3 regions of the Pseudomonas sp. H11T01 genome follow, and region 1 is predicted to be linked to each of the others. Evidence: predicted binding sites of a transcription regulator. Region 1 holds the regulator's gene; each other region holds the start of a gene.
What was found. The regulator sigma-54, encoded in region 1, starts transcription at its own class of promoters, with help from an activator protein. The targets are predictions, from matches to a motif close to ANTGGCATNNANNTTGCTNT.
Positions count from the first base shown of each region.

Region 2: glnK (P-II family nitrogen regulator) is a predicted target of sigma-54. The motif match lies at 3,292-3,311, and genes of this name have one in related genera.
Region 3: ACN1C3_RS13705 (CmpA/NrtA family ABC transporter substrate-binding protein) is a predicted target of sigma-54. The motif match lies at 1,192-1,211, and genes of this name have one in related genera.

Region 1 covers NZ_JBLYED010000019.1:71,039-80,743, forward strand. Annotated here, with positions in the region: gene tldD (metalloprotease TldD) at 1-448, shown strand, start outside; gene yjgA (ribosome biogenesis factor YjgA) at 505-1,029, opposite strand; gene pmbA (metalloprotease PmbA) at 1,138-2,484, shown strand; gene ACN1C3_RS23330 (HPr family phosphocarrier protein) at 2,633-2,908, opposite strand; gene rapZ (RNase adapter RapZ) at 2,924-3,781, opposite strand; gene ptsN (PTS IIA-like nitrogen regulatory protein PtsN) at 3,784-4,248, opposite strand; gene hpf (ribosome hibernation-promoting factor, HPF/YfiA family) at 4,261-4,569, opposite strand; gene ACN1C3_RS23350 (RNA polymerase factor sigma-54) at 4,687-6,180, opposite strand; gene lptB (LPS export ABC transporter ATP-binding protein) at 6,364-7,089, opposite strand; gene lptA (lipopolysaccharide transport periplasmic protein LptA) at 7,089-7,634, opposite strand; gene lptC (LPS export ABC transporter periplasmic protein LptC) at 7,621-8,193, opposite strand; gene ACN1C3_RS23370 (KdsC family phosphatase) at 8,201-8,725, opposite strand; gene ACN1C3_RS23375 (KpsF/GutQ family sugar-phosphate isomerase) at 8,725-9,699, opposite strand.
Region 2 covers NZ_JBLYED010000001.1:217,481-227,185, reverse strand. Annotated here, with positions in the region: gene ACN1C3_RS01135 (aldose 1-epimerase family protein) at 1-133, shown strand, start outside; gene ACN1C3_RS01130 (YifB family Mg chelatase-like AAA ATPase) at 222-1,715, opposite strand; gene ACN1C3_RS01125 (Bro-N domain-containing protein) at 1,924-2,448, opposite strand; gene ACN1C3_RS01120 (accessory factor UbiK family protein) at 2,840-3,100, opposite strand; gene glnK (P-II family nitrogen regulator) at 3,518-3,856, shown strand; gene ACN1C3_RS01110 (ammonium transporter) at 3,890-5,227, shown strand; gene ACN1C3_RS01105 (hypothetical protein) at 5,255-5,416, shown strand; gene ACN1C3_RS01100 (secondary thiamine-phosphate synthase enzyme YjbQ) at 5,454-5,879, shown strand; gene sutA (transcriptional regulator SutA) at 5,982-6,305, shown strand; gene ACN1C3_RS01090 (HAD family hydrolase) at 6,519-7,223, opposite strand; gene xerC (tyrosine recombinase XerC) at 7,220-8,119, opposite strand; gene ACN1C3_RS01080 (DUF484 family protein) at 8,122-8,847, opposite strand; gene dapF (diaminopimelate epimerase) at 8,861-9,691, opposite strand; gene lysA (diaminopimelate decarboxylase) at 9,696-9,705, opposite strand, start outside.
Region 3 covers NZ_JBLYED010000009.1:15,227-24,931, reverse strand. Annotated here, with positions in the region: gene ACN1C3_RS13705 (CmpA/NrtA family ABC transporter substrate-binding protein) at 1-1,069, opposite strand, end outside; gene ACN1C3_RS13700 (quinone-dependent dihydroorotate dehydrogenase) at 1,304-2,323, shown strand; gene rmf (ribosome modulation factor) at 2,625-2,840, opposite strand; gene rlmKL (bifunctional 23S rRNA (guanine(2069)-N(7))-methyltransferase RlmK/23S rRNA (guanine(2445)-N(2))-methyltransferase RlmL) at 3,387-5,657, shown strand; gene ACN1C3_RS13685 (diguanylate cyclase) at 5,794-8,187, shown strand; gene dacB (D-alanyl-D-alanine carboxypeptidase/D-alanyl-D-alanine-endopeptidase) at 8,249-9,705, opposite strand, start outside.

The sequences.
Region 1 (9,705 bases):
GGACAAGCTCAACGCCCGCCTGATGGGCGTGGCCCGTACCGGCAACGGCCGTCGCGAGTCATACGCGCACTTGCCGATGCCGCGGATGACCAACACCTACATGCTCGCGGGCGAAAGCGATCCGGCCGAAATCATTGCCTCGGTGAAAAAGGGCATCTACTGCGCCAACCTCGGCGGTGGTCAGGTGGACATCACCAGCGGCAAGTTCGTGTTCTCCACCAGCGAGGCCTATTTGATCGAAGACGGCAAAATTACCGCGCCGGTCAAAGGCGCAACGTTGATTGGTAACGGTCCGGAAGCCATGAGCAGAGTGTCGATGGTCGGTAACGACCTGGCGCTGGATAGTGGTGTGGGGACGTGTGGCAAGGATGGGCAGTCGGTGCCGGTGGGTGTCGGCCAGCCAACATTGAAAATCGACGCGATCACCGTGGGTGGCACGGGCGCTTGAGAGGGAGCCTTGGGTGGGCGAACCGCATTGCGGTACAACCCACCCGGGGTCGAAGACTAACGCAGACCGCGTTGTGTCTCGTCCAGCTCACGGATGTACTTGAAGATTTTTCGGCTGGCAGCAGGTGGCTTGCTTTGCGCAAGTTCATGCTGGGCCTGACGGATCAAGGAACGCATTTGCTGGCGATCCGCGTCCGGGTAGTCGATGACGAACTTCTCCAGGACGCCGTCATCGCCCGCGATCAAGCGATCGCGCCAACGTTCAAGGCCGTGGAAACGTTCGTTGTACTGCCGAGTGGAGGCATCGAGTTGATCAAGCAACATCAGAATGGCGTCAGTGTCCTGATCGCGCATCAGTTTGCCGATGAACATGAGGTGCCGTTTACGCGCGATATTCGCGGTGTGCTTGGGCGCATCGTTCAGAGCCCGGCGCAAGGCGTCGGTCAATGGTAGTTTTGCCAGCAAGTCAGGCTTGAGTGTTGTAAGGCGCTCGCCAAGATCAACCAGAGCATGCAGCTCACGTTTGACCTGGGATTTGCTTTTTTCTCCCCCGTCGAGGGAGTCGTCGTAAGAATCAACCATGGTGGCAGTCCGCAAAGAAACGCCGCCATGATAACCAGTCGGGGGCCGCTTGTCCGGCCCGGTCGCTCGAAGGCCTTAACCGAAAGCAGAATTTGAGTGGAGAACACCATGAGTGCAGCAGAAAGCGTCGGCCCACAAGCTTTGCCGGCACTGCAGGAACAAGTCGAGCAGATCATCGCCGAGGCTAAACGCCAGGGCGCCAGCGCCTGCGAAGTCGCAGTGTCTCTGGAGCAGGGTCTGTCGACCTCGGTTCGCCAGCGGGAAGTCGAAACCGTTGAGTTCAACCGTGACCAGGGCTTTGGCATCACCTTGTATGTCGGCCAGCGCAAAGGCTCGGCCAGCACCTCGGCCAGCGGTCCGGAGGCGATTCGCGAAACCGTCGCCGCCGCTCTGGCCATCGCAAAACACACTTCGGAAGATGAAAGCTCGGGTCTGGCTGATGCCGCCTTGATGGCCAAGGACTTGCCGGATTTCGACCTGTTCCATGCCTGGGACATCACGCCGGAACAAGCCATCGAGCAGGCATTGGCCTGTGAAGCGGCAGCGTTTGCCACCGACAGCCGGATCAAGAACGCCGATGGCACCACCCTGAGCACCCATCAGGGCTGCCGTGTGTATGGCAACAGTCACGGGTTTATCGGCGGTTACGCGTCGACCCGACACAGCCTGAGCTGCGTGATGATCGCCGAAGCCGACGGTCAGATGCAGCGTGATTACTGGTATGACGTGAATCGCCAGGGCGAATTGCTCGCGGATCCGGTCAGCATCGGCCAGCGTGCTGCGCAACGGGCGGCGAGCCGTCTGGGGTCACGTCCGGTTCCCACCTGCGAAGTGCCGGTGCTGTTTTCCGCAGAACTGGCCGGTGGTCTGTTCGGCAGCTTCCTCGGGGCGATCTCCGGCGGCAACCTGTACCGCAAATCGTCGTTCCTCGAAGGCACACTGGGTCAGCGGTTGTTCCCGGAATGGTTGACCCTGGATGAGCGCCCGCACTTGATGCGTGGCCTGGCCAGCTCGGCGTTCGATGGCGACGGTCTGGCGACTTACGCCAAGCCTTTCGTTGAAAACGGCCATTTGGTTTCTTACGTGCTGGGCACTTACTCCGGTCGCAAACTGGGCATGCCAAGCACCGCCAACGCTGGCGGCGTACATAACCTGTTCGTCACCCATGGCGACGAAGACCAGGCTGCGTTGTTGCGTCGGATGGGACGCGGTCTGTTGGTCACTGAGTTGATGGGCCAGGGCTTGAACATGGTTACCGGCGATTATTCCCGTGGTGCTGCGGGCTTCTGGGTGGAAAACGGCGAGATCCAGTTCGCTGTGCAGGAAGTGACCATTGCCGGCAACATGCGCGATATGTTCCAGCAGATTGTCGCGGTCGGTAATGACCTGGAACTGCGCAGCAATATCCGCACGGGTTCGGTGTTAATCGAGCGGATGACTGTCGCCGGTAGCTAAACGGCCACAGCTTCAAAAAAAGGCACGTCATCCAATGGGTGACGCGCCTTTTTTTGTTGGAGGTCTGTGCATCGGGTTTTGTTTGATGATGGTGATGGATACAGCGTTGGCGTAGTGGAGCGTTGCGTAGACAAGGGCGAGCCTACTTTTACTCGCCTTCGTCGAAGTAGCGGTTGATCAAATCGACCAACGCGTCTAACGCTTCCTGCTCTTGCTCACCTTCAGTGAGGAGATGGATTTTGGTGCCTTTGCCAGCAGCCAGCATCATCATGGCCATGATGCTTTTACCGTCGACCGTGGAATCGGGCGTGCGTCCTACTCTGATCGTGCAATCCTTGAACTGACCGGCGACGCCGACGAACTTGGCAGATGCTCGGGCATGTAAACCCAGCTTGTTGATAATTTCAATTTCCAGAGCGGGCATCGCGGTGTGGATCCTTTAGCTTAGGTCGCGGTGGCGAACCTGGACGTTCTTCAGGGACTTTTGCAGAGCCTGGCCCAGACGTTCGGTCAGGTAGACGGAGCGGTGATGCCCGCCGGTGCAGCCAATGGCGATGGTGACGTAAGCGCGGTTGCTGGCGGCAAAACGGGGCAGCCACTTCAGCAGATAGGTAGAGATATCCTGGAACATTTCTTCGACGTCCGGTTGTGCGGCCAGATAGTCGGCAACCGGCTGATCCAGCCCGGACTGATCGCGCAACTCCGGTTTCCAGTACGGATTGGGTAAGCAACGCACGTCGAACACCAGGTCGGCGTCGACCGGCATACCGCGCTTGAAACCGAAAGATTCGACCAGAAATGCTGTGCCGGGCTCCGGCTGGTTCAGCAGGCGAAGCTTGATAGTGTCGCGCAGCTGATACAGGTTCAGATGGGTGGTGTTGACCTTCAGATCAGCGAGGTCAGCAATCGGCCCAAGCAGGTTGGTTTCATCGTCAATGGCTTCGGCGAGAGATCGATTGGCGTTGCTCAGGGGATGGCGTCGACGGGTCTCCGAGAAGCGCTTGAGCAGGGTTTCTTCGTCGGCGTCCAGATACAGCACGTCGCATTGGATGTGCCGGCTGCGCACCTCCTCCAGAAGTTCGGGAAAACGCGACAAATGGCTGGGCAAGTTACGGGCGTCAATGGAAACCGCAACCAGCGGTTGTGCCAGTTCAGTGTGAATCAACGCGCGTTCGGCCAGTTCCGGAAGCAGGCCGGCTGGCAGGTTGTCGATGCAGTAGTAACCGTTGTCCTCCAATACATCGAGGGCGGTGCTTTTACCCGAGCCGGAGCGGCCACTGACGATGATCAAGCGCATGATTAGTGACCGTTCTGCTCGTCCAGGACAACCTGGTACAGGGCTTCATTGGTTGCGGCGCTGCGAAGTTTTTCGCGCACTTCCTTGCGGTCCAGCATGCTGGCAATCTGCCGGAGCAGTTCCAGGTGCGCATCGGTAGCGGCTTGCGGGACCAGCAGGACAAACAGCAGGTCGACCGGGGCACCATCGATGGCGTCGAAATCTATGGGGGCGTCCAGGTGCATCAAGGCACTGATGGGCGACTCGCAGCCTTTGAGGCGGCAGTGGGGAATGGCGATGCCGTTGCCAAAACCGGTGGAACCGAGTTTTTCACGGGCAATCAGACTCTCGAAGACATCTTGCATCTCCAGATCCGGCACTTCGCGGCTGATCAGGTTGGCAATTTGTTCAAGGGCGCGCTTTTTACTGCCGCCCGGCACGTTCACCAAAGAACGGCCGGGGGTCAGGATGTTTTCAAGTCGGATCATGGGTTGGGAGTGTTAACGACCTGTTGCGCCCTGGAGGACACTTTGGGTCTTTTCCTTATGCTTTTTGAGTTGGCGATCCAGCTTGTCGGTGAGTGCGTCGATCGCCGCATACATGTCTTCATGCTCGGCGTTGGCGACCACTTCATTGCCGGGGATATGCAAGGTAGCTTCGATTTTCTGCTTCAGCTTCTCGACCGTCATCGTGACTTGCACGTTAGTGATCTTGTCGAAATGCCTTTCCAATCGCTCAAGCTTTTCGCCGATGTAGGCGCGCAGAGGTTCGGTCACTTCCAGTTGGTGTCCACTGATGTTGACTTGCATACAGCTTCTCCTTCGTTGCCAGTGCATAAGGCGGCAGGCTGGTTTGCCTGCCACTAGGCTGTGTCCGAAAACTTTCTGGGTTTTCAAACACACCCTGGAACGCTGTGGCGTGGCCCGTTACATCAACCGCTTGCGTTCGCTCGAAGGCGCGATTCCAAGGGATTCGCGGTACTTGGCGACGGTGCGGCGGGCTACCTGAATGCCTTGTGCCTCCAGTAAACCAGCGATCTTGCTGTCACTCAACGGCTTTTTCTGATTTTCCGCGGCAACCAGTTTTTTGATGATCGCGCGGATCGCCGTGGACGAGCATTCACCGCCTTCAGAGGTACTTACGTGGCTGGAGAAAAAGTATTTCAGTTCGTAGATACCGCGCGGGGTATGCATGAATTTTTGCGTGGTGACCCGCGAAATCGTCGACTCGTGCATGCCGACCGCCTCGGCGATGTCATGCAGCACCAGCGGTTTCATCGCCTCATCGCCGTACTCGAGAAAGCCGCGCTGATGCTCGACGATCTGGGTGGCAACTTTCATCAGGGTTTCGTTGCGACTTTGCAGGCTCTTGATGAACCAGCGGGCTTCCTGCAACTGGTTGCGCATGAAGGTGTTGTCGGCGCTGGTGTCGGCGCGACGCACGAAACCGGCGTACTGCGGGTTGACCCGCAGGCGTGGCACGGATTCCTGATTAAGCTCTACCAGCCAGCGTTCGTTGTCCTTGCGCACGATCACGTCAGGGACGACGTATTCGGCTTCACTGGACTCGATTTGCGAGCCCGGGCGCGGGTTGAGGCTTTGCACCAGCTCGATGATCTGGCGCAGCTCGTCTTCCTTAAGCTTCATGCGGCGCATCAGCTGACTGTAGTCGCGGCTACCGAGCAGGTCGATGAAGTCGATGACCAGGCGTTTTGCCTCAGTCAGCCAAGGTGTTTTGGCTGGCAATTGGCGCAGTTGCAGCAACAGGCACTCGCCCAGGTTGCGCGCACCGATGCCGGCCGGCTCGAATTGTTGGATGCGATGCAGGACGGCTTCAATCTCGTCTAGTTCGATGTCCAGTTCCGGGTCGAAGGCTTCAAGGATTTCCTCGAGGGTCTCGTCCAGGTAGCCCTGATTGTTGATGCAGTCGATCAGGGTTACGGCGATCAGGCGATCGGTGTCGGACATAGGCGCGAGGTTGAGTTGCCAGAGCAAATGGCTCTGCAGGCTCTCACCAGCCGATGTGCGGGTGGTGAAGTCCCACTCGTCGTCATCGTTGCTCGGCAGGCTGCTGGCGCTGGTCTGGTAGACATCTTCCCAGGCAGTGTCGACCGGCAGTTCGTTAGGGATACGCTCGTTCCAGTCGCCTTCCTCGAGGTTATCCACTGTCGGGGCGGATTCCTGGTAGGAAGGTTCCTGAACATCTGCGTTGGGTTTCTGCTCGACGTTGTCGGCCAGAGGGTCGGTGTTATCGAAGTCGTCGCCCTCTTCCTGGCGTTCGAGCATCGGATTGGACTCCAGTGCCTCCTGAATTTCCTGTTGCAGGTCCAGGGTCGACAATTGGAGCAGGCGGATGGCCTGTTGCAGCTGCGGTGTCATCGTCAGCTGCTGGCCCATTCTCAAGACTAGCGATGGTTTCATGGCAGGGGCTTAACACCTTATTCGCCGGCGCGCATGCGCCATCCACTACAGGGCGCCGAAGCGCCAAACATAAGCAAATTATATGCCTGAAACTGGAGTGTTTGCCTAGAGCGCTGTAACAATAAAATTTTAAAGGATCTTATTGCTACCGACGCTCTGGCGACTAGCCAGGCACCTCAACGCTTACAGGCGGAACTCATGGCCCAGATACACTTCCTTGACCAGTTCGTTGGCCAGGATGGTTTCTGAATCGCCTTCGGCAATCAGTTGGCCGTCATTGACGATGTAAGCGGTCTCGCAGATATCCAGGGTTTCACGGACGTTGTGGTCGGTGATCAGTACGCCGATGCCCTTGGCCTTCAAGTGATAAATGATCTGCTTGATGTCGCCCACGGAGATCGGGTCCACACCGGCAAAAGGTTCGTCGAGCAGGATGAACTTCGGTGCGGTGGCCAAGGCGCGGGCGATTTCCACGCGGCGGCGTTCACCACCGGAGAGGCTCATGCCGAGGTTGTCGCGAATGTGGCTGATGTGGAACTCCTGCAGCAGGCTTTCCAGCTCCTTGCGACGGCCGGCCTTGTCGAGCTCCTTGCGGGTCTCGAGAATGGCCATGATGTTGTCGGCTACCGACAGTTTGCGGAAGATCGATGCTTCTTGCGGAAGATAGCCGATACCTGCCCGTGCACGACCGTGCATCGGCTGGTGGCTGACATCCAGGTCGTCGATCAGGACGCGGCCCTGATCGGCCTGAACCAGTCCGACAATCATGTAGAAACAGGTGGTCTTGCCGGCGCCGTTAGGGCCGAGCAGGCCGACGATCTGGCCGCTGTCGATGGACAGACTGACGTCGCGCACGACCTGACGGCTCTTGTAGCTCTTGGCCAAATGCTGAGCTTTCAGAGTTGCCATTACTGGGCCTTCTGCTCGTCGGTTTTCTTTTTCGGCTGGATGACCATGTCGATCCGCGGGCGTGGAGCCGTGACCGAAGTGCCGGTGGCGCGGCCGGCGTTAGCGACCTGCTTGACGGTGTCGTAGACGATTTTTTCGCCTTCGGTGGTGTTGCCTTCGTTGATCACCTTGGCCCTGTCGATCAGCACGATCCGGTTTTGCGCGGCGTGATACTGAATGGTCACGGCATAACCCTGGACAGGCTTTGGATCTGTCGCCTTCTGCAGCTGTTCGAAGTAAGCCAGGTTGCCCACCGAGGTCACCACGTCGATTTCGCCTGCCGGGGTGCGGGTGATGGTCACGGTATTGCCGGTGATCTTCATCGAACCCTGAGTGATGATGACGTCGCCTTTGTAAGTGGCTATGCCTTGTTTGTCATCGAGTTGGGCGTCGTCGGCCTGAATGCGGATGGGTTGCTGGCTATCAGTCGGCAGAGCCCAGGCGCTCACGCTTCCCAGTGCTGCGCTCAGGCTGAGCAAAATAGGGAGGGTTTTAACGAGCCTCATACTGTCCTCTTACGTTCGATAGCAGGTGCATCCTGCCTTCTTCCAAATACGCTTTCATTCCCTTGCCCGTAGACACGCCACCGGCGCCGTCGATTCTAACGGCTTGCTCGGTCTGCGCATATTGCTTCTGAGGGAATACAGTCATACGACTACTGGTAATAATCGTCGCGCGGTTTTTCTCATCGGTACGTGCAATACGTACTGAATCAATCAATTCAACTTCAGTGCCGTCCGGATTGACCTCGCCGCGTTCGCTCTGGACGTGCCAGGGGAATGTCGTGCCGCGATACATTTGCAGGTCGGGCTTGGTCAGCAACGTCACTTCAGTTGCTTTCAGGTGTTCGACCTTGTCGGAAGTCATTTCGTACTGCAACTTGCCATCGGGCAGGAACTGTACGCTGTGGGCGTTGATGGCGTAGTAGTCAATGGCGCTTTCGTCGACGACCGCCGTCGGCCGCTCCATAAAGCGTTCCGGGCTGATGTTCCAGTAGCCAACGGCCGCGAACAGGGCGGCGATGACTCCGAAAATCAAAATGTTGCGAATCTTTTTGATCGACATAGGGACTCTACAGGTAGGCGGCGTTGGCCGCTTCAAGGCTGCCTTGGGCGCGCAGGATCAACTCGCAAAATTCGCGTGCCGCCCCTTCGCCACCACGGGCCTGTGTAATGCCGTGCGCATGTTCACGGACGAAACTGGCGGCGTTGGCAACAGCCATGCCCAGGCCGACGCGACGAATCACCGGCAGGTCGGGCAGATCGTCACCGAGGTAGGCGACTTGTTCATAGCTTAGGTTGAGTTGAGCAAGAAGCTCGTCGAGTACGACCAGTTTGTCTTCGCGGCCCTGATAAAGATGGGGGATGCCGAGATTTTTCGCGCGACGCTCGACCACTGGGGTCTTGCGGCCGCTGATAATAGCCGTTTGCACACCCGTGGCCATCAGCATCTTGATGCCTTGGCCGTCGAGGGTGTTGAAGGTTTTGAACTCGCTGCCGTCTTCGAGAAAGTACAGGCGACCATCAGTCAGCACACCATCGACGTCGAAAACCGCCAGTTTGATGTTTTTGCCGCGTTGCAACAGATCGGTATTCATTACATTACTCCCGCACGCAGCAAGTCATGCATATTCAAAGCGCCAACCGGGCGATCATCGCTGTCGACCACCACCAGTGCGTTGATCTTATTGTCTTCCATGATCTTCAGGGCTTGGGCTGCGAGCATTTCGGCACGGGCGGTCTTGCCGTGGGCGGTCATCACTTCATCGATGGTGGCGCTGTGGATGTCAATGGAGCGATCCAGTGTGCGACGCAAATCACCGTCAGTGAAAATCCCGGCCAGACGTCCGTCGGCCTCAAGCACCATTGTCATGCCAAGACCTTTGCGGGTCATTTCCATCAATGCTTCTTTCAGCAGGGTGCCACGCTGCACTTGAGGCAGTTCCGTGCCTGCATGCATGACGTTTTCCACTTTCAGCAACAGGCGACGACCCAGGGCGCCGCCCGGGTGGGAGAAGGCGAAGTCTTCGGCGGTAAAACCCCGTGCTTCAAGCAAGGCGACCGCCAATGCGTCGCCCATTACCAGGGCGGCGGTGGTCGAGGACGTCGGAGCCAGGTTCAGCGGGCAGGCTTCGTGCTCGACATTTACATTTAGATTGACCTCGGCGGTCTTGGCCAGCACTGAATCAGGATTACCGGTCATGCTGATCAACTGAATGCCCATGCGCTTGATCAGCGGCAGCAGGGTGACGATTTCATTGGTGGAGCCGGAGTTGGACAACGCGAGGATGATGTCATCGCGGGTAATCATGCCCATGTCACCGTGGCTGGCTTCTGCCGGGTGGACAAAAAATGCCGTGGTGCCGGTGCTGGCCAGAGTCGCAGCAATTTTGTTGCCGATGTGCCCGGACTTACCCATGCCGACCACAACCACGCGGCCTTTGCTGGCCAGAATCATCTCGCAAGCGCGTACGAAGTCTGCATCGATATGGGCCAGCAAGCCTTCTACGGCCTCCAGCTCGAGGCGGACTGTGCGTTGTGCTGATTGAATCAGGTCACTGGATTGGCTCATGACAGA
Region 2 (9,705 bases), on a different contig from region 1:
GTTCCAGATCAGCTATAGCTTGCTGGCGGACAAACCGGCTGTGGATAAAGCGCTGAAGCGGGTCAGTGAGATTCAGAACGGGCGTGAGACTGAAGTAAGACAGACGCCGTTGGTGGATCTGAGCAAGGAGTGAGAGAGGGGAAAACCTGAAAAATCGATTATTCGTTGAGAAAAACGATTAGAAATGAGGGTTTTCTTAAAAAAATGATTACAAACGCGGCCTACTGACCTGTCGGCCGATACTGCAACGCCTCAGCCAGATGTGCCCGGCTGATCAAGTCGACCTGCTCAAGATCCGCCAAAGTGCGCGCTACCTTGAGCAGTCGATGAGCTGCTCGCAACGACAGGGTCAATCGCTCGCACGCCGTCTCCAGCCAATTCTCGTCGATTGTGGATAACGTGCAGTGTCGGCGCAGGCCCGGTAGGTCGAGGAAGGCATTCGCACAACCCTGACGTCGTTGCTGCCGTTCGCGAGCATTGGCGACCAATAGAGCGGCACTGGCGGTGTCATCGCCGGGTTGTTGCGTGGGGTTGAGTGCAGTGGCTTCGCGGGCGACGGTCAGGTGCAGGTCGATACGATCCAGCAGCGGGCCGGAGAGCTTGTTGCGGTAGCGCTGAATTTGCTCTGGTGTGCAGCGGCATCGACCGCTGGGTTCGCCGAGATAGCCGCATGGGCAGGGGTTCATTGCCGCGACCAATTGGAAACGTGCCGGGAAACGTACCCGGTCTCGGGCTCGGGCAATGACGATCTCGCCGGATTCCAGAGGCTCTCTTAAAACCTCCAAAACCTTGCGATCAAACTCCGGCAACTCATCGAGAAACAACACACCATGGTGGGCGAGGGTGATTTCCCCCGGCTGCGGTTTCGAGCCGCCGCCCACCAGCGCCGGACCGGATGCCGAATGATGGGGTTGGCGAAATGGTCGTTGCGGCCAGTGGCTTAACGGTACATGGCTGGCGACTGACTGAATCGCTGCGACCTCCAGCGCTTCATGTTCGTCCAGAGGTGGAAGCAAACCGGGCAAGCGACTGGCCAGAAGCGTTTTTCCAGTACCTGGGGGGCCACTAAACAGCAAGTTATGTGCACCGGCTGCGGCGATCAGCAAGGCTCGCTTGGCCGCGAGCTGACCCTGAACTTCACTCAAGTCGGGATAAGGCTTGTTTGCATGCAGCAAACCGTTGGAAACAAATGGCACGATGGGCGTGTGGCCGTTGAAGTGCGAGACCGCCTCCAGCAGATGATCGACCGCGATCACTTTTAGCCCCGAAGCCAGGCAAGCCTCTTCGGCATTGGCGCGCGGCACCACCAGAGTGCGCCCGGCATTGCGGGCGGCCAGTGCCGCCGGCAGCACTCCTCGCACCGGTCGCACAGCGCCAGACAACGCCAATTCCCCGAGACACTCCACATCGTCCAGCGTCAATGTCGGAACCTGCATGCTGGCCGCAAGAATTCCCAAGGCAATCGCCAGATCAAAGCGTCCGCCGTCCTTTGGCAGATCGGCCGGAGCAAGATTCAACGTGATTCGGCGAGCCGGAAATTGCAGTCCGGAATTGATGATCGCACTGCGCACCCTATCCTTGCTTTCCTTCACCGCCGCCTCGGGTAAGCCCACCATCGTCAGCGACGGTAAGCCGTTGGCCAGATGAACTTCGACGGTAACTGCAGGCGCTTCCACACCCACCTGAGCGCGGCTGTGGACGATGGCCAGAGACATAGATCATTCCTTGAAGGTGCGAAAGCCGCGTCCTGCGGCTTTGGAAGGGTAGTTGAGGCGTGATGAGGTGGCGGCGTAAAAGCAGAGATAGACGTTTACAAGACGTATCAATGATCGGTTTTATTACCTGTCTGAAACCAGCCACCACGGTTTTTTCAGATAGAACCCATCTGCCGCTTTTACGACTGCTTCGCCCGAGCGCAGGGGTTCAGAACGATTGAAGCAACCGCGAGGCCTTTTTCCACCAAGGTGCGTTGATTGCGCTACGTGGCCGCTCTCCCTCCGGCAGCATGTGTGGAACATCCTGCAATCGAATCCATGGCTGGTTATTCCAATGCAGCAAGCTCAGGGACATTTCCGGCCAATCCAGCAGGCTCAGTATCGGGCGTTCGCTTGAAGTCGCTTGGGCATCTCTCAGCGCGGGGACCACGTCATGGGTCAGCCATTCCCGCAAACTCCGGTACTCCGGGCAGTAGTGATAGACCAGCAACGCATACACGCCTGATTCGCTGATCAGTAGCGTGTGCTCTACCTTGCCGTGACAAAGCAGTCGCATGGTCTGGCGCTGATCGGAATCAAGTTTGCGCAACGCGCGTTCATCCAGAAAAAGCCGAAGCAAACGCCCAAGATCTCGGGCGCTGAACCATGCCTGGTTTTCCAGCAGGAGTGCGTGGAGGTTGAGTTTGTGGCGGGTGAAGACTTGGGGGACTAGATAAGCTTCGTTGCTATTCATTGATACAGCTCCTTTTGCTTATGGGGCGGGGCTGTCAGCAATCGTCGCCAAACGATTGGGTGGCAGCTGTACGCGGGTTGGCGAACCGGAGCAAAAGGAACCCGGCAGACCCTAGGGTCTCCCACGCACAGCCGCCATGACACGAGTCGACGGACATAAAAAACGCCCGCTGTCGCATGGTGGGCGTCGTGCGCCTTAAGCTTCCCGGGTCGCCAAACCCAGTGCTGAATGTTCAGCAGGGGATGAGCGTAGAGACCCGGGTCTAGCAGCGCAATCGGAAATCGGTGGTGGTTTTTGTAGGAATCAGCCTGGATGTAGGGCGGGGTTCAAGATTGCCGGAAGGTCGTTCCGACCTTATCGCGGGCAAGCCACGCTCCCACAGGGATGAGCGTTACTCAGCAGGCGGACTCAGTTTCGCCTCAAGCTCCGCCACCTTCGCCTCAAGACTCTCCAACCGAGCGCGGGTGCGTGCCAGCACCACCATCTGGCTGTCGAATTCTTCTCGGCTCACCAGATCAAGTTTGCTGAAGCCGCTTTGCAGCAGGGCTTTGAACTGGCTTTCGATTTCGTTGCGTGGCAGTGGGGTTTCGCCGCTGAACAGGCGGGAAGCGTGGCCGCTCAGGGCGTCGAGGAGGTCTTTGGGCGCGAGCATGGGAATGTCCTGAAAACTGATGGTCGCAGTGTATCACGCAGTGTCTATAGTCAATTGCGCAGGCAGGGATGCACGCTTTTCGCGCATGTTGGCGGGCACTCACGCACTGTTGTTGTGCGTATTTGCTGCGCCAGTTGTGAAGAGGCACCGGCGGCAGCAACCAAGGGGTTGAAATCAGTGGGTTTTGACGAGATGGCAAGCTTTCTGCTTAGTGGTTGGTGACCCATGCACTGATGCAGTCGCTGTGACGAATGCGGTGCGCCGGGCGGAACGGGGAAGTGTTTCGTCAGGAGCGGTTAGCGGGCGTCGGGATGGCTGTGTCAGGCCGACGATGCGTTACAAAGCCAGGCACTGCGCTTAGACTTGAGCCGGGTTTGTTTTCCTGGGGCAAGTCCACTAATTCGGGAGAGAGTTTTCATGAAGCTAGTCACTGCCATCATCAAGCCGTTCAAACTGGACGACGTACGCGAGTCACTGTCCGAGATCGGCGTGCAGGGCATTACCGTTACTGAGGTCAAAGGCTTCGGTCGGCAGAAGGGGCACACCGAGCTGTATCGCGGCGCGGAGTATGTGGTCGATTTCCTGCCCAAGGTGAAGATTGATGTCGCCATTGACGACAAGGATCTTGATCGGGTTATCGAGGCGATAACCAAGGCGGCCAACACCGGCAAGATTGGTGACGGCAAGATCTTTGTGGTCAATCTGGAACAGGCAATTCGCATCCGTACCGGCGAAACCGATACCGACGCAATCTAAGCCGCCAAACCCAACGCCCCAGGAGAAAACAATATGACTCTGCGTAAATTCGCAGGGCTAGGAGCCCTGTTGTCCCTCGTAATGCCCAGCCTGGCTATGGCGGCAGACCCAGTGGCGGCTCCAGTCCTCAATTCCGGCGATACCGCCTGGATGATGACCTCGACAGCGCTTGTGCTGTTTATGACGATTCCCGGCCTTGCGCTGTTCTACGGCGGCATGGTTCGGTCGAAAAACATTCTTTCGGTGATGATGCAGTGCTTCGCCATTACCGGTCTGGTCACCATCCTGTGGTTCCTTTATGGCTACAGCATGGCGTTTGACACGACTGGCATGGAAGTAAACGTCGTCAACTTCAATTCCTTTGTCGGCAGCTTCGCCAAGGCTTTCCTCGCTGGCATCACGCCCGCCAGTATTACCGGTCCTACGGCGCTGTTTCCTGAGGCGGTGTTCGTCACCTATCAGATGACCTTCGCGATCATTACCCCGGCGCTGATTGTCGGTGCCTTTGCCGAGCGGATGAAGTTCTCCGCGATGCTGGTCTTTATGGGTTTGTGGTTCACCCTGGTTTACGCACCGATTGCGCACATGGTCTGGAGTGGTCCGGGTTCGCTGCTGGGTGACTGGGGCGTGCTCGACTTTGCTGGCGGCACCGTGGTGCATATCAACGCCGGTATCGCCGGGCTGGTGGCCTGTCTGGTGCTGGGCAAGCGTAAAGGCTTCCCGACCACACCGATGGCGCCGCACAACCTTGGTTACACCCTGATGGGCGCCGCCATGCTGTGGGTCGGCTGGTTCGGCTTTAACGCCGGTTCCGCCGCTGCGGCCAACGGCACTGCCGGCATGGCGATGCTGGTGACTCAGATCGCTACCGCTGCTGCGGCCCTGGGCTGGATGTTCGCCGAGTGGCTGACTCACGGCAAACCTAGCGCACTGGGTATCGCTTCGGGTGTGGTTGCCGGTCTGGTGGCGATTACCCCGGCGGCCGGTACGGTCGGTCCGATGGGTTCGCTGATTATCGGTCTGGCGGCGGGTGTGGTGTGCTTCTTCTGCGCTACCACCCTCAAACGCAAACTGGGTTATGACGACTCCCTGGACGCCTTCGGCGTGCACGGTATCGGCGGTATCCTTGGCGCGATCCTCACCGGTGTGTTCGCGGCTCCCTCGCTGGGCGGTTTCGGCACCGTGACTGATATCGCGGCACAAGTCTGGATTCAGTGCAAAGGTGTTGGCTTTACGGTGATCTACACCGCGATCGCGACCTTTATCATTCTCAAGGTGCTGGACGCCGTCATGGGGCTGCGTATCACCGAAGAGGAAGAGTCGGTCGGCCTCGATCTGGCGCAACACAACGAGCGCGCCTACAACGTGTAAGCTCTCGAGAAAGAAACGCGAGAAAAAATGCCCGACCCCGTCGGGCATTTTTTTGTCTGGCTTTTGTCAGTAATGGAACAGCTGAAAGGTTTTTTTCTGCCACTTCCCGGCGTGTTCATGACGGCTATTTTTACTGGGCCAATGGCTTACAGCAATGCAGGAATATTAGGCGCTTTGTTTTTTTCCTGAGCGCGCTAGAATGCGCGCCGAGCGTGCGGAGAACTGTATGTGGCAACAGACTTTGATTACCCTGCGGGCAAGGCCTCGGGGCTTTCATCTGGTAACGGACGAGTTACTCGCCGGCCTGCCTGAATTGAGGGCCTGTCGGGTCGGTCTGTTGCATTTGTGGCTGCAGCATACCTCGGCCTCGTTGACCATCAACGAGAATGCCGATCCGGCGGTTCGCCGTGACTTCGAGCGTTTTTTCAACGGGCTGGTGCCACAAGGTACGGCCGGGTATGAACATGACGACGAAGGCGCGGATGACCTTGCGGCGCACTTCAAGGCCAGCTTGCTGGGCTGTCAGCTGAGTTTGCCGGTCACGGCGGGCCGACTGGCGCTGGGGAGCTGGCAAGGTGTTTATCTGGGCGAGCATCGTGATCATGGCGGTGCTCGTAAAGTCCTCGCCACCTTGCACGGTGATGGGGCATAAGCCGCTGGTTACCAGCGGATGTTGATTTTTTCCCGGCGGCCTTCGACAGTTGGCAAAGCTGGGCTATAACTAATCTGCTTTTCGCAAGTCATGAGGTAGAACATGAGCGACGATGATCTGGAAAACGACGACCTCGAAGTAGGTGACGAAGACGAGACCGAAGAAGGTCTTGAAGCGGCGGCCGAAGACGTCGCTGACGACGACGGCAGCGATGTACCTGCTCCGACCGCTAAAGGTAAGGCCAAGGCTGCTATTTCAGTCGATGAGCTGCCGAGTGTCGAAGCCAAGAACAAAGAGCGTGATGCTCTGGCGCGCGCTATGGAGGAATTTCTCTCCAAAGGCGGCAAAGTGCAGGAAGTCGAGGCCAACGTGGTGGCTGATCCACCAAAGAAGCCTGACAACAAGTACGGCAGCCGGCCTATCTAAGCGCCTGTTACTTGCTTGCTGAAAAAGCCCGCCGTCGCTGCGGGCTTTTTCATGGGTGAGGAAAAGGTCTTGGGCTTGGCGCGATACCTTGTGGGAGCAGCCGGTCGACGCTCGATTGCTCGCGATGAGGGCATAACATTCGGAGTTGATGTTGGTTGACACTCCGCTATCGCGAGCAAGCTCGCTCCCACGGGGGGTGTGTGATATTCAGGTTCAGTGTTGGGCGCTCCACCGTGCCAGCAACTCAGGCAATTCAGTCAAACTGCGAATCTCCGCATCCGGCGCCTTCTCAGCTTCCCACACTTTACCCGCCGGGTTGAACCAGATCGCCCGCAGCCCGGCCTGCTGGGCGCCGGCTATGTCATCCCCAGGATGGTCGCCGATGTGCACGGCGGTTTGCGCTGTCGCCTCACCACGCTGCAAGGCTTCGTGGAACAGCCGCGAATCCGGCTTGGCAATGCCAATGTCTTCCGCGCAAAGGGCAAACTTGAAGTAGTCCGCAAGACCCAGTCGGCGAACATCGGCATTGCCGTTGGTGACCACCCCCAGCGTGTAGTGCCTGGCGAGGGCTTCAAGGGTCGGCTGCACCTCGGGAAAGATCTCGAGTTGATGCCGCGCATGCAGAAACACTTCAAAACCCTGATCGGCCAGCTCCAACGCTTGCTGATGAGCGTAACCGGCTTCCTCCAGTGCATGGAACAACACTTTGCGCCGCAAGGCGCTGATCCGGTGCTTGAGGCCGGGCTCGTTGCTCAGGACCCGTTCACGGATCGCCCAGAGGTGTTCGACAGGCACGCCGCCGAGGTCCGGCGCCTGTTGCGCCAGCCACTCTCGCAGCACCGCTTCCGCGCTGACGATGACCGGGGCGGTGTCCCACAGGGTGTCGTCGAGGTCGAAAGTGATCAGTTTGATCGTCATTGCTCACCGCCTTTGTTGCGTTTGGCCCGAGGATGGGCGCTGTCGTAGACCGACGCCAGATGCTGGAAATCCAGATGAGTGTAAATCTGCGTGGTCTTGATGTCCGAGTGGCCGAGCAACTCCTGTACCGCGCGCAAGTCTTGGGAGGACTCCAGCAAGTGACTGGCGAATGAGTGCCGAAGCATGTGCGGATGAAGATTCTGCCCCAGCTCGCGCTCACCGGCGGCTTTCACTCGCAACTGAATCGCCCGCGGGCCTAAACGTCGGCCTTGCTGGCTGACAAATACCGCGTCGTCTGCCGGGTTGGTCAGGGCGCGGAGCGGCAACCACAGCTGCAAGGCTTCCCGAGCCTTCTTGCCGACTGGAAGAACCCGTGTCTTACTGCCTTTGCCGAGAACTTGAACCAGCCCATCTGCTAAATCAAGCTGATCGAGATTGAGCCCGGTCAGTTCCGAGAGGCGCAGGCCGGAGGAGTAGAACAGCTCCAGAATCGCCTGATCACGATGAGCCAGAAAGTCATCCTCGACCGCGCCATCAAGCAGTTGCAGCGCGCGATCGGTATCGAGGGTCTTGGGTAGCCGACGTTCACCTTTGGGCGGCGTCAGTCCGTTGGCCGGATCGTGATCGCAGAGGCCTTCGCGGTTCAGGTAGTGGTAGAGACCGCGAACCGCCGAAAGCAGGCGCGCCAGGCTACGAGAAGACTGGCCTTGTGAATGCAGGCGGGCGATCAGGCTGCGCAGGCGCTGGATATCCAGGGTGGACCAGCTGGAAATCTGCTGTTTCTCGCAGTACGCCAGCACTTTGTTCAGGTCGCGGCGGTAGGCTTCCAGGGTATGGGGTGACACTTGGCGCTCACTGCGCAGGTGAGCGCAATAGGCGTCCAGTTGTCGTTCCATGGTCAGCGTACCGAGCGTAAGGAGTTGTGGATGCGCGGCAGCACGCGGCCCATGACTTCGGCGATGTAGCTCAGGAACAGCGTGCCAACCGAGCTTTTGTAATGCTGTGGATCGCGGCTGGCGATGGCCAGTACGCCGTGCAGGCCTTGGTGGCTGAGGGCGACGACGGCCGTGGAGCCAATTTGCTTACGCTGTTCTTCGCCGAACAGGAAGTCCAACTCGTGCTCACGCAAACTGCCGCTGACGGTTTTGCCTTCCGACAGCAGGCCGCCGATGGCTTGTTGCGCTTCGGCGCTGGTGACCCAGCGACCGACCGGGAGGGCGGTGTCACTGAACAGAATCAGGCTGACAAAAGGCACCTGAAAGTCCTGGCGCAGACTGTCTTCGACTGAAATGACGACGTCTTCCAGGCTGCTGGCGTCCATGAGCGCGAGAATCAGCCGGCGGGTCTTTTCGAAAAGCCGATCATTGTCGCGAGCGACGTCCATCAATTGCGAGAGGCGATGACGCATCTCGATATTGCGTTCGCGCAGCAGTTTCAACTGGCGCTCGACCAGGGAAATAGTGTCGCCGCGCTGATGGGGAATGCGTAATGCCGGAAGCAGTTCTTCGTGGTCGACGAAGAAATCCGGATGAGCCTCCAGGTACGCGGCAACTGCCAACGCCTCAAGGCTTTCGGAAGGGGATTCGTCGGGCTGTCGGGCTGGAACCTGGGGCTTATCGGTCATGGATTTCGCTCACTCATAGACGCACCTGTCCTTCGTATACGCGCACTGCCGGGCCGGTCATCATCACCGGTTGACCGGGGCCGGCCCATTCAATGGACAGGCGCCCGCCGGGCAGGTCGATCAATAGTGGCGAATCCATCCACCCCTGGCTGATCGCGGCCACTGCTGCTGCGCAGGCACCGGTCCCGCAAGCCTGGGTTTCCCCAGTGCCGCGTTCCCAGACGCGCAACTGCGCCCGTTGGCGGTCGATGACCTGGAGAAAACCGACGTTGACCCGTGCCGGAAAGCGCGGGTGGTTTTCGATTTTCGGTCCCAGTTCATGCACCGGCGCGTTGTTGATATCGCTCACGCGCAACACCGCATGCGGGTTACCCATGGACACCGCGGCCAGCTCGACGGTCTTGCCGTCCACTTCGACCGGATAGCTCGAGGCCTGAGCCTCGGCTTGAAATGGAATGTCTGCCGGAACCAGGCGCGGCGGGCCCATATTGACGCCGATTTGACCGTCGCTACGGATATCCAGTTCGATAATGCCGCTTTTGGTCTCGACCCGCAGCTGCCGTTTTGCGGTCAGGCGTTTATCGAGAACGAAACGGGCGAAGCAGCGCGCACCGTTGCCGCACTGTTCCACTTCGGAACCGTCAGCGTTGAAGATCCGATAACGGAAATCCACGTCCGGATTGCTCGGTGCTTCGACGATCAGCAGTTGATCAAAGCCGACGCCGGTGTGCCGGTCGCCCCATTGCTTGGCGTGCTTGGGCAAAATGTGCGCGTGCTGGCTGACCAGGTCGAGAACCATGAAGTCATTGCCCAGGCCGTGCATCTTGGTAAAGCGCAGCAGCATGGTTTTACTCCGGC
Region 3 (9,705 bases), on a different contig from region 1:
CAACAGCAGTGGCTGCCTCGCGGTACAGCTCCAGTTGCTGAACCTGGCGGGCGACGCCGAGGTAATCCGGGTCGTCACGCAATAAGCCCCAGCGACGGAATTGAGTCATGAACCACATGCCATCGGAGAGGTAGGGCAGATTGACCTCGCCGGCACCGTGAAAGCGCAGCGCATGAGGGTCTTGCCAGCGATTGCCGAGGCCGTCGGCATAGTCGCCGAGCAACCGTGGCTGGATGCAGTCCACGGGCGCATCCAGGTACTCGCGGGCGCTCAACAGTTGCGCGGTGCTTTGGCGGTTCTCGGTGCTCTGTTCGATAAAACGACTGGCTTCGAGGATCGCCATGACCAGTGCGCGGGCGGTGTTGGGGTACTGTTCGACAAACGCGCGGGTGCAGCCCAGCACTTTCTCCGGATGATCAGGCCAAATGGTTTGGCTGGTGGCCATGGTGAACCCCAGGTCCTGCTTCACCGCGCTGGCGCTCCACGGCTCGCCGACACAAAAACCGTCAATGCGCCCGGCTTGCAAGTGCGCGACCATTTGCGGTGGCGGCACTACCACGCTGTCGACATCCTGCAACGGATGGATGCCTTGGCTAGCCAGCCAGTAATAGAGCCACATGGCGTGGGTTCCGGTGGGGAACGTCTGGGCGAAGGTTAGCTTTGCGCGACTTTGGTGCACGTGCCGGTCCAGTGCTTCAGGACTGGTCACACCCTGGGCTTGCAGGCCGTGGGACAGGTTGATGCTTTGGCCGTTTTGGTTCAGGCCCATCAGCACTGCCATATCGGTGGCGGCCACACCGCCGATGCCCAGATGCACGGCGTAGATCAAGCCATAAAGGCTGTGGGCGGCATCCAGCTCGCCGCTGACCAGTTTGTCCCGCAGGTTGGCCCAGGATGATTGGCGCTTGAGGTTGAGGGTCAGGCCATAGGGCTGGGCGAAACCCTGAGTGGCGGCGACCACCACCGAGGCGCAATCGCTCAGGGCCATGAAGCCCAGGTTGATTGCGCTCTTTTCCGGGGCATCGCTGCCGTTGACCCAGGCCAAGGGGCCGGTTGGAAATTCATTCATCAGGTATTCACCTTCCATAAAAAAGCGTCGTAACCAGGTCCGTTGCCAAAGCAAAACCGGGTGACGACGCCGTTGTCCTTGCGACCCATCCCGCCGCTGGCATGAGTGCTGATGCAATCGATGGTGCAAGGCATATGCCATTCACCGTTGATTTCATCGCGTGCCTCGCTTGCGACCCCGTTGCCCGGCTATAATCGCCGCCTCTTTTCGCCGCCAACCGAGTCAAGCCCGCCCATGTACACCCTGGCCCGTCAGCTGTTGTTCAAACTTTCCCCGGAAACCTCCCACGATCTGTCTCTGGACCTGATCGGCGCGGGCGGGCGTTTGGGCCTCAATGGCTTGCTGTGCAAAGCGCCAGCGCGGGTGCCGGTGAACGTCATGGGGCTGGATTTTCCCAACCCGGTGGGTCTGGCGGCAGGCCTGGACAAGAATGGCGCGGCCATCGATGGTTTTGCCCAGTTGGGTTTCGGCTTCGTCGAGATCGGCACCATCACCCCGCGTCCACAGCCGGGTAATCCGAAACCACGGATTTTCCGCTTGCCGGAAGCCGAGGCGATCATCAACCGCATGGGCTTCAACAACCTCGGTGTCGATCACTTGCTGGCCCGGGTCGCGGCGGCCAAGTACAAGGGCATTCTGGGCATCAATATCGGCAAGAACTTTGACACGCCGGTTGAACGCGCGGTCGATGACTACCTGATCTGCCTGGATAAAGTTTACGCCCATGCCAGCTATGTGACAGTCAATGTCAGCTCGCCGAACACGCCGGGCCTGCGCAGCCTGCAATTCGGCGACTCGCTCAAGCAACTGCTCGAAGCCTTGCGTCAACGCCAGGAAGACCTGGCGCAGCGCCACGGCAAACGTGTGCCGCTGGCGATCAAGATCGCTCCGGACATGACCGACGAAGAAACTGTGCAGGTGGCGCAAGCGTTGATCGAGACAGGCATGGATGCGGTGATCGCCACCAACACTACCCTGAGCCGCGTTGGCGTCGAAGGCATGGAGCATGGCGACGAGGCGGGCGGTCTGTCAGGCGCGCCGGTTCGCGACAAGAGCACTCACACCGTCAAGGTGCTGGCTGGCGAGTTGGCCGGTCGCTTGCCGATTATTGCCGTGGGCGGTATCACCGAAGGCAAGCACGCGGCTGAGAAAATCGCCGCTGGAGCAAGCTTGGTGCAGTTGTATTCGGGCTTTATCTACAAGGGGCCGGCGCTGATTCGCCAATCGGTGGATGCGATTGCTGCGATGCGCTAAAGGCGGTGGATATTAACTGTGGCGAGGGAGCTTGCTCCCGCCGGCCGGTCCGCGCTCGGGCGAAGCAGTCGTAAAACCGGCGAACGCGGTGTGTCTGATGAAACACGGTTGCAGGTTTTGGGACCGCTTCGCGGTCCAGCGGGAGCAAGCTCCCTCGCCACAGGGGTTGTGTTTGTCTTTTAGGAGCCCATAAAAAAGGGCTCCTCGAGGGAGCCCCTGGGCCGAAGCCCGCCGTCCGGATGGGACGTGCGTGGTTAAGTCGTTGCGTAATCAGGTTTTGGTGTCGGAATGTGTGCCCTGTTTAGCCGACGGCGTGAAGTTCGTTGAGTCTGTGGATCCCCGCAGTGCCGGTCATACCGTCCCAGTTGTCGCCGCGTCCTTCTCGCCAGCCGTTAATCCAGGCTTGACGTACTGACGGTAGAGTAAATGGGCAAAGCTCACGGGATTTGCCACCAACGCCATATTGATATCCGCGTAAAAATGCTCTTTCCAACGGATCACGCTTAAGTCTTCTCATAGGGTGTTTCCCTCAATGTTGACTGTGTAATGTCCTGTCGACCTCAATCGAGGCCGGGCAGAAAAAAGTCTCTGCCGTTGGTGACTCGCGCAGGCAGAGCGAGCCAAGGTGTTGACGTCATTGCGGCGACAACCTGTATTGAGTTCTAACCAATGCGTCACATCGAGGGAATGATCGTTTTGTCATAAGGACGTAACGATAATGGTGTTAAGGCCATAAGTAAGATGGGTTTCGTGACCCGTTTTTTGAGCAAAGCCCGCTATGATCAGCCTCCGACTAGAAGATGAGGTTTATTCTTTAGCGGCAATGTCGACCTGTTGCCGTCGGGTATTTTTCGACGAAGGGTCGAGATATGACATTTTGTTGCACCGAATTTTTTATCTGCCCCTGCATCTAAGCTCATTTAACCTCTTGGTTGGCTGAGCAGCCGGGGTGGGACGGCACACCTTCGTGCCACGCGAGCGCTCTTCAAGAAAAGCGCTTGATTGAAAACCGAGCGGACAATGCGTTGCCCGTTCACTACTGCTTAAAGGCCCTGGAATTCCCATGTCGGATCGTTACGAACTCTTCCTCACTTGCCCTAAAGGTCTCGAAGGCCTGCTGATCGAGGAAGCCATCGGGCTTGGCCTTGAGGAAGCGCGCGAGCACACCTCGGCCGTGCGCGGCGTGGCCGACATGGAGACGGCTTATCGCCTGTGCCTGTGGTCGCGTCTGGCCAACCGTGTGCTGTTGGTCCTCAAACGCTTTCCGATGAAGGACGCCGAAGATCTCTACCACGGCGTGCTGGATGTCGAGTGGCAGGACCACATGCTCAACGACGGCACCCTGGCCGTGGAGTTTAGCGGTCACGGTTCGGGCATCGACAACACTCATTTCGGCGCCTTGAAGGTCAAGGATGCGATTGTCGACAAGTTGCGTACCCCGTCGGGTGAGCGTCCATCGATCGACAAAATCAACCCGGACCTGCGCATTCACCTGCGTCTGGACCGCGGCGAAGCGATTCTGTCCCTCGACCTGTCCGGCCACAGCCTGCACCAGCGCGGCTACCGTCTGCAGCAAGGTGCGGCGCCGCTGAAGGAAAACCTCGCGGCGGCGATTCTGATTCGTGCCGGTTGGCCGCGCATTGCCGCCGACGGCGGCGCACTGGCTGACCCGATGTGCGGTGTGGGCACCTTCCTGGTGGAAGCGGCGATGATCGCCGCCGACATGGCACCGAACCTGCGACGCGAGCAGTGGGGCTTCACTGCCTGGCTCGGCCACGTACCGGCACTTTGGAAAAAACTCCACGAAGAAGCCACTGCACGTTCCGCCGCCGGTCTGGCCAAGCCACCGCTGTGGATCCGTGGTTACGAAGCTGACCCGCGCCTGATTCAGCCGGGCCGTAACAACATCGAACGTGCCGGCCTGAGCGACTGGATCAAGGTCTATCAGGGCGAAGTCGCGACGTTTGAGCCGCGTCCGGACCAGAACCAGAAAGGCCTGGTGATCTGTAACCCTCCTTACGGCGAACGTCTGGGTGATGAGGCGAGTTTGCTCTATCTCTACCAGAACCTCGGCGAGCGTCTGCGTCAGGCGTGCCTGAACTGGGAAGCGGCGGTGTTTACCGGCGCGCCGGATCTGGGCAAGCGCATGGGCATCCGCAGTCACAAGCAGTATTCGTTCTGGAACGGCGCCTTGCCGTGCAAATTGCTGCTGATCAAAGTAACGCCGGACCAGTTCGTCACTGGCGAGCGTCGCACCCCGGACCAGCGCCAGATCGAGCGCGAGCAAGCCGAGGTAGAGGTTGCAGATAACATCGAGGCCCCGGGCAAGTACGAGAAGTACAACAAGAACGGCAACCCGATCAAACCGGCACCGGTCGTCGTTGAGCAGGCACGTCTGAGCGAAGGCGGGCAGATGTTCGCCAACCGTCTGCAAAAAAACCTCAAGTTGCTGGGTAAATGGGCCAAGCGTGAAGGCGTCGAGTGCTACCGCGTCTACGATGCCGATATGCCCGAATACTCGATGGCCATCGACCTGTACAGCGATTGGGTGCACGTTCAGGAATACGCTGCACCGAAATCCATCGACCCGGAAAAAGCCTCGGCGCGTATGTTCGATGCCCTGGCGGCCATTCCGCAGGCCTTGAACATTGATAAGAGCCGCGTGGTCGTCAAGCGCCGCGAGCGCCAGAGCGGCACCAAGCAGTACGAGCGCCAGAGCGCCCAGGGCAAGTTCACCGAGATCAATGAAGGCGGCGTCAAGTTGCTGGTCAACCTGACCGACTACCTCGACACCGGGTTGTTCCTCGATCACCGGCCGATGCGCCTGCGGATTCAGAAAGAGGCCGCCGGCAAGCGTTTCCTCAATCTGTACTGCTACACCGCGACCGCCAGTGTGCACGCTGCCAAGGGTGGCGCTCGCAGTACTACCAGCGTCGACTTGTCGAAAACCTATCTGGATTGGGCGCGGCGCAACCTGTCGCTGAACGGCTTCTCCGACAAGAACCGTCTGGAGCAAGGCGATGTAATGGCTTGGCTGGATGCTTGCCGCGACGAGTTCGACCTGATCTTCATTGACCCGCCGACGTTCTCCAACTCCAAGCGCATGGAAGGGATCTTCGACGTGCAACGCGACCAGGTGCAATTGATCGATCTGGCGATGGCGCGTCTTGCCCCTGGCGGTGTGTTGTACTTCTCCAACAACTTCCGCAAGTTCCAGTTGGAAGAGAACCTCACCACGCGGTATGCCGTTGAGGAAATCACCGCACAAACCATCGATCCGGATTTTGCCCGTAACGGCAAGATCCACCGTGCCTGGAAAATCACTGCCCGCTAAAGCCGATTGGATCCACAGAGCCTTGATTTTTAAAGGCTCTTGGCTCTTTTTGCGCTGGTCAAATTAGTGGCAAATAGCTATAACTCAGTCAAAGCCCATGTGATGCCCAAGCTCGCTGGCGTTATGAGTTCTGCTTATGTCGTTGCATGCCGTTCGCCCAAAAATTCTGGGATTCATCAGCGAAGATGTTTCGACCGTGCTGGTCGCGATACTGGTGTTGCTCGCTGGCGTAATTCTGACCGGGTTGTTGGCCTGGGCAACGGTCAATCTGTATCAGCAGCAATTGCGTCAGCGTTTTCAGCTGTTGGTCAGCGAGCGTTACAGCCGAATTGAAGAACGTTTCGAAGATCAGGAGCAGCGCCTCGACAGCCTGCGGCGGTTTTTTGCCAACTCCGATTCGGTGACCCGCCAGGACTTTGATGGCTTTGCCAAGCCGTTATTGCACAGAACTCAAGCTTACGTTTGGGCGCCGCGCGTCATGGGGGCCGAACGCTCGTTATTCGAGCGCCAGGTACGGGCGCAAGGCGAGGCGGATTTTGCCATTCGTGAATTGAATGCCAAGGGCCAATTGCAACCTGCAGCCAAGCGCGATGAGTACGTGCCGGTTTTATTCAGCCAAACGCAAAGTGTTCTCGGCTCGCCGTTGGGTTACGACTTGCTGGTCGAGCCCCTGCGTCGCTCGACTCTGGAGCGCGCCCGTATTCACGGTTCGCTGGCGGTCTCGCAACCGATGGATCTGGTCGGCGTCGAGCCGGCTTATGCCCGCGGCGTGTTGTTGGCCGCACCGGTCAACATATCCGATGCGGCTCCAACGTCTGAACCCTATGGTTACGTCATGGCGGTCATCAGCATCCGTCAGCTGGTGGCTGACGGTTTGCCCGAGGCGAGTCATGACAACCTCGCGGTTCGTATACTCGATCTGTCCACCGACAATGACCACGAAGTGCTCTATGAGTCGGACAACCTAGCGGCGCAAAGTGAGTTGTCGGCGACTCGTTTGCTGCGCTTGGGGGACCACGATTACCAGGTGGATATCCGACCCAGCGCGGTATTTCTGCAGGCCAATCACTCTTCGGTCATCAGTCTGGTGGTGTTGGGCAGTCTGCTCAGCGTGCTGCTCAGCGCTTTGCTCTACGTTCTGGTCAGCCAGCGACAACGAGCCTTGGCGCTGGTCGAGCAACGTACCCGTGAATTGCGCTTGCGCGAGCAGGAGCTGCGCGGCGCCCACGGACAACTGCGCAGCGTGTTGAATGCGGCGACTCAAGTGGCAATTGTCGCGACGGACTTGCGCGGTGTGATCAGCACCTTCAATGCTGGCGCCGAGCAAATGCTCGGCTATCGAAGTGTCGATGTGCTGGGGCACATGACGCTGGAAAACCTGCACCTGCCCAAGGAGCTGCAGGTGCGCGCAGAGGAACTGAGCCGACGTTATGGCAAACCGATCCCAATGTGCCAGGCGATGCTCGTCGAGGGTGGCGAGGAGGGTGGACATGAGGCTCGGGAATGGACGCTGGTGCGTCAGGATGGCACCCACCTGGCCGTGAATATGCTCGTGGCGCCGGTGCTCGATGAGCAGGGGCTCTGGATCGGGCATCTGGCGATCTGTATCGATATCACCGAGCGTAAACGGGTCCACGAAGCGCTGGCGGCGCAGGATCGCCTGTTGAAGAAGCTCAGCGCCCATGTGCCGGGCGGTATTTACCAATTCAAGATGGCAGCCGACGGCAAGTTCAGCGTGATCTATGCCAGTGAAGGCATTCGTGAAATTTACGAGCTGGAGCCGGATGTGCTGCTGCTGAACGCGGAGGCAATCTTCGGACGAATCTATCCGCAAGATGTGTCGAGAGTCCGCGCCTCGATTCGTTCATCTGCCCAGAAGCTCAGCCCGTGGCGTGAGGAATACCGTGTGCAACTGCCGCAGCGCGGGTTGCGTTGGGTCCGCGGTGAGGCGACGCCGGAAGAATTGCCGGGCGGCGGGGTGCTGTGGCACGGCTATATCTCGGATATCTCTGATCTGAAGCGGGTTGAAGAGGAACTGCGCGCGCTTTCGGTGACTGACTCCCTGACCGGGATTCACAACCGGCGTTATTTCCAGGAGCGCCTTAAATCCGAAATGGCTCGGGTTGAGCGCAGCGTCGGAGAGTTGGCAGTGATCATGCTCGATATCGATCACTTCAAACGCATCAATGATCAGCACGGTCATGCCGTGGGCGATCGGGTGTTACAAGGCGTCTGTGAGCGCATCGGCCTTCGCCTGCGTCGTACCGATGTGTTCTGTCGTTTAGGCGGCGAAGAGTTCATGGTGCTTTGCCCGGATACCGATGGGCAGCAGGCTTTTACCCTTGCGCTGGAGCTGTGGCAGGGGCTGCGTACGTCACCGATCGATGGGGTGGGCATAGTGACTGCGAGCTTCGGGATTGCCAGTTGGCGCGCAGGTGAAGGGGCTGATGCATTGCTGCTGCGAGCTGACTCAGGGGTGTACGTGGCGAAGCAGGCAGGGCGCGATCGGGTTGAATCGGAGTTGATGTAGGTAGGCTGTACGCAATCCCTTGTGGCGAGGGAGTCCCCGCCACAGTTGATCATCGGTTGGATTAAAGCACCGAAGCAGCCTCCGCCATTTTCGGCTGGCGATACAGATCCAGCAGGACCTGATCAAGCACCGAAGACGCGCCAAAAGGTCTCGGGTCGTTGAGGATCGCCACCACTGCCCAGGTATTACCATTGCTGTCACGGCTGAAGCCGGCGATGGCGCGCACGGTATTCAGGGTGCCGGTCTTGATATGCGCTTCACCGGCCATTGCTGTGCGTTTCAGGCGTTTGCGCATGGTGCCGTCCGTACCGGCAATCGGCATTGAGCTGATGAACTCCGCCGAGTAAGGGCTTCTCCAGGCCGCCTGCAGCATCGCCCCCATTTCCCGGGCGCTGACCCGTTCGGCGCGGGACAAGCCGGAACCGTTCTCCATGACCAGATGCGGCGCAGTGATGCCTTTCTTCGCCAGCCACTGACGCACAACACGTTGCGCGGCTTTGGCGTCGTCAGCGTCGGCGTCATTGCGGAACTGTGCGCCGAGGCTGAGGAACAGCTGCTGGGCCATGGTGTTGTTACTGTATTTGTTGATATCGCGGATGATCTCCGCCAGATCCGGCGAGAACGCCCGGGCCAGAACCTTGGCGTCTTTTGGAACAGCAGCCAGACGATCCTGGCCCTGAATGCTACCGCCCAGTTCCTGCCAGATCGCCCGTACGGCGCCAGCGGTGTAGGTCGCGTGGTCGAGCAAAGAAAGGTAGGTCTGCGAGCTGCAGCCGTCGCCCAACTGACCGTTGACCGTCACACTCAGGCCACCGTCGGCCTGGGCCACCGGGTTATAACGCACGTTGCCGGTGCACTCCTTGGAATTGATGGCCTTGACCTGATTGTCGATGTGAATGCTGGCAATCGGCGGTTCGACGGAAATCAGTACCTTGCCCGAGTCATTACGAGCGACGAAGCGCAGGGCCTTGAGGTTGACCATCAGCGCGTCGGGTTTGACCAGGAAGGGCTTGTTCTCGTCCTTGCCGTCGTCATTGAACTCCGGCAGTTGCGGTTGCACGAAGAAGCTACGGTCCAGCACCAGATCGCCGGTGACTTGCTGCACGCCATTGGCCCGCAGGTCACGCATCAGCAACCAGAGCTTTTCCATATTCAGCTTCGGATCGCCGCCGCCCTTGAGGTACAGGTTGCCGTGGAGGATGCCGCCACTCAGGGTGCCGTCGGTGTAAAACTCGGTTTTCCACTGATGGTTCGGGCCGAGCATTTCCAGCGCGGCGTAGGTGGTGACCAGTTTCATGGTCGAGGCCGGGTTGACCGAAACGTCGGCATTGAAGATGGTCGGGGTGCCGGGGCCGTTGAGTGGGATCATCACCAGCGACAGGGCGTTGTCCTGCAACTTGCTGGCCTTGAGGGCTTTTTCGACATTGGGTGACAGGGCGGTATTGATCGAGGCGGCGGATACAGGCAGGGCCAGGGGCAGAAGAAGACTGGCAAGCAGCAATGGGCGCAAAGATTTGA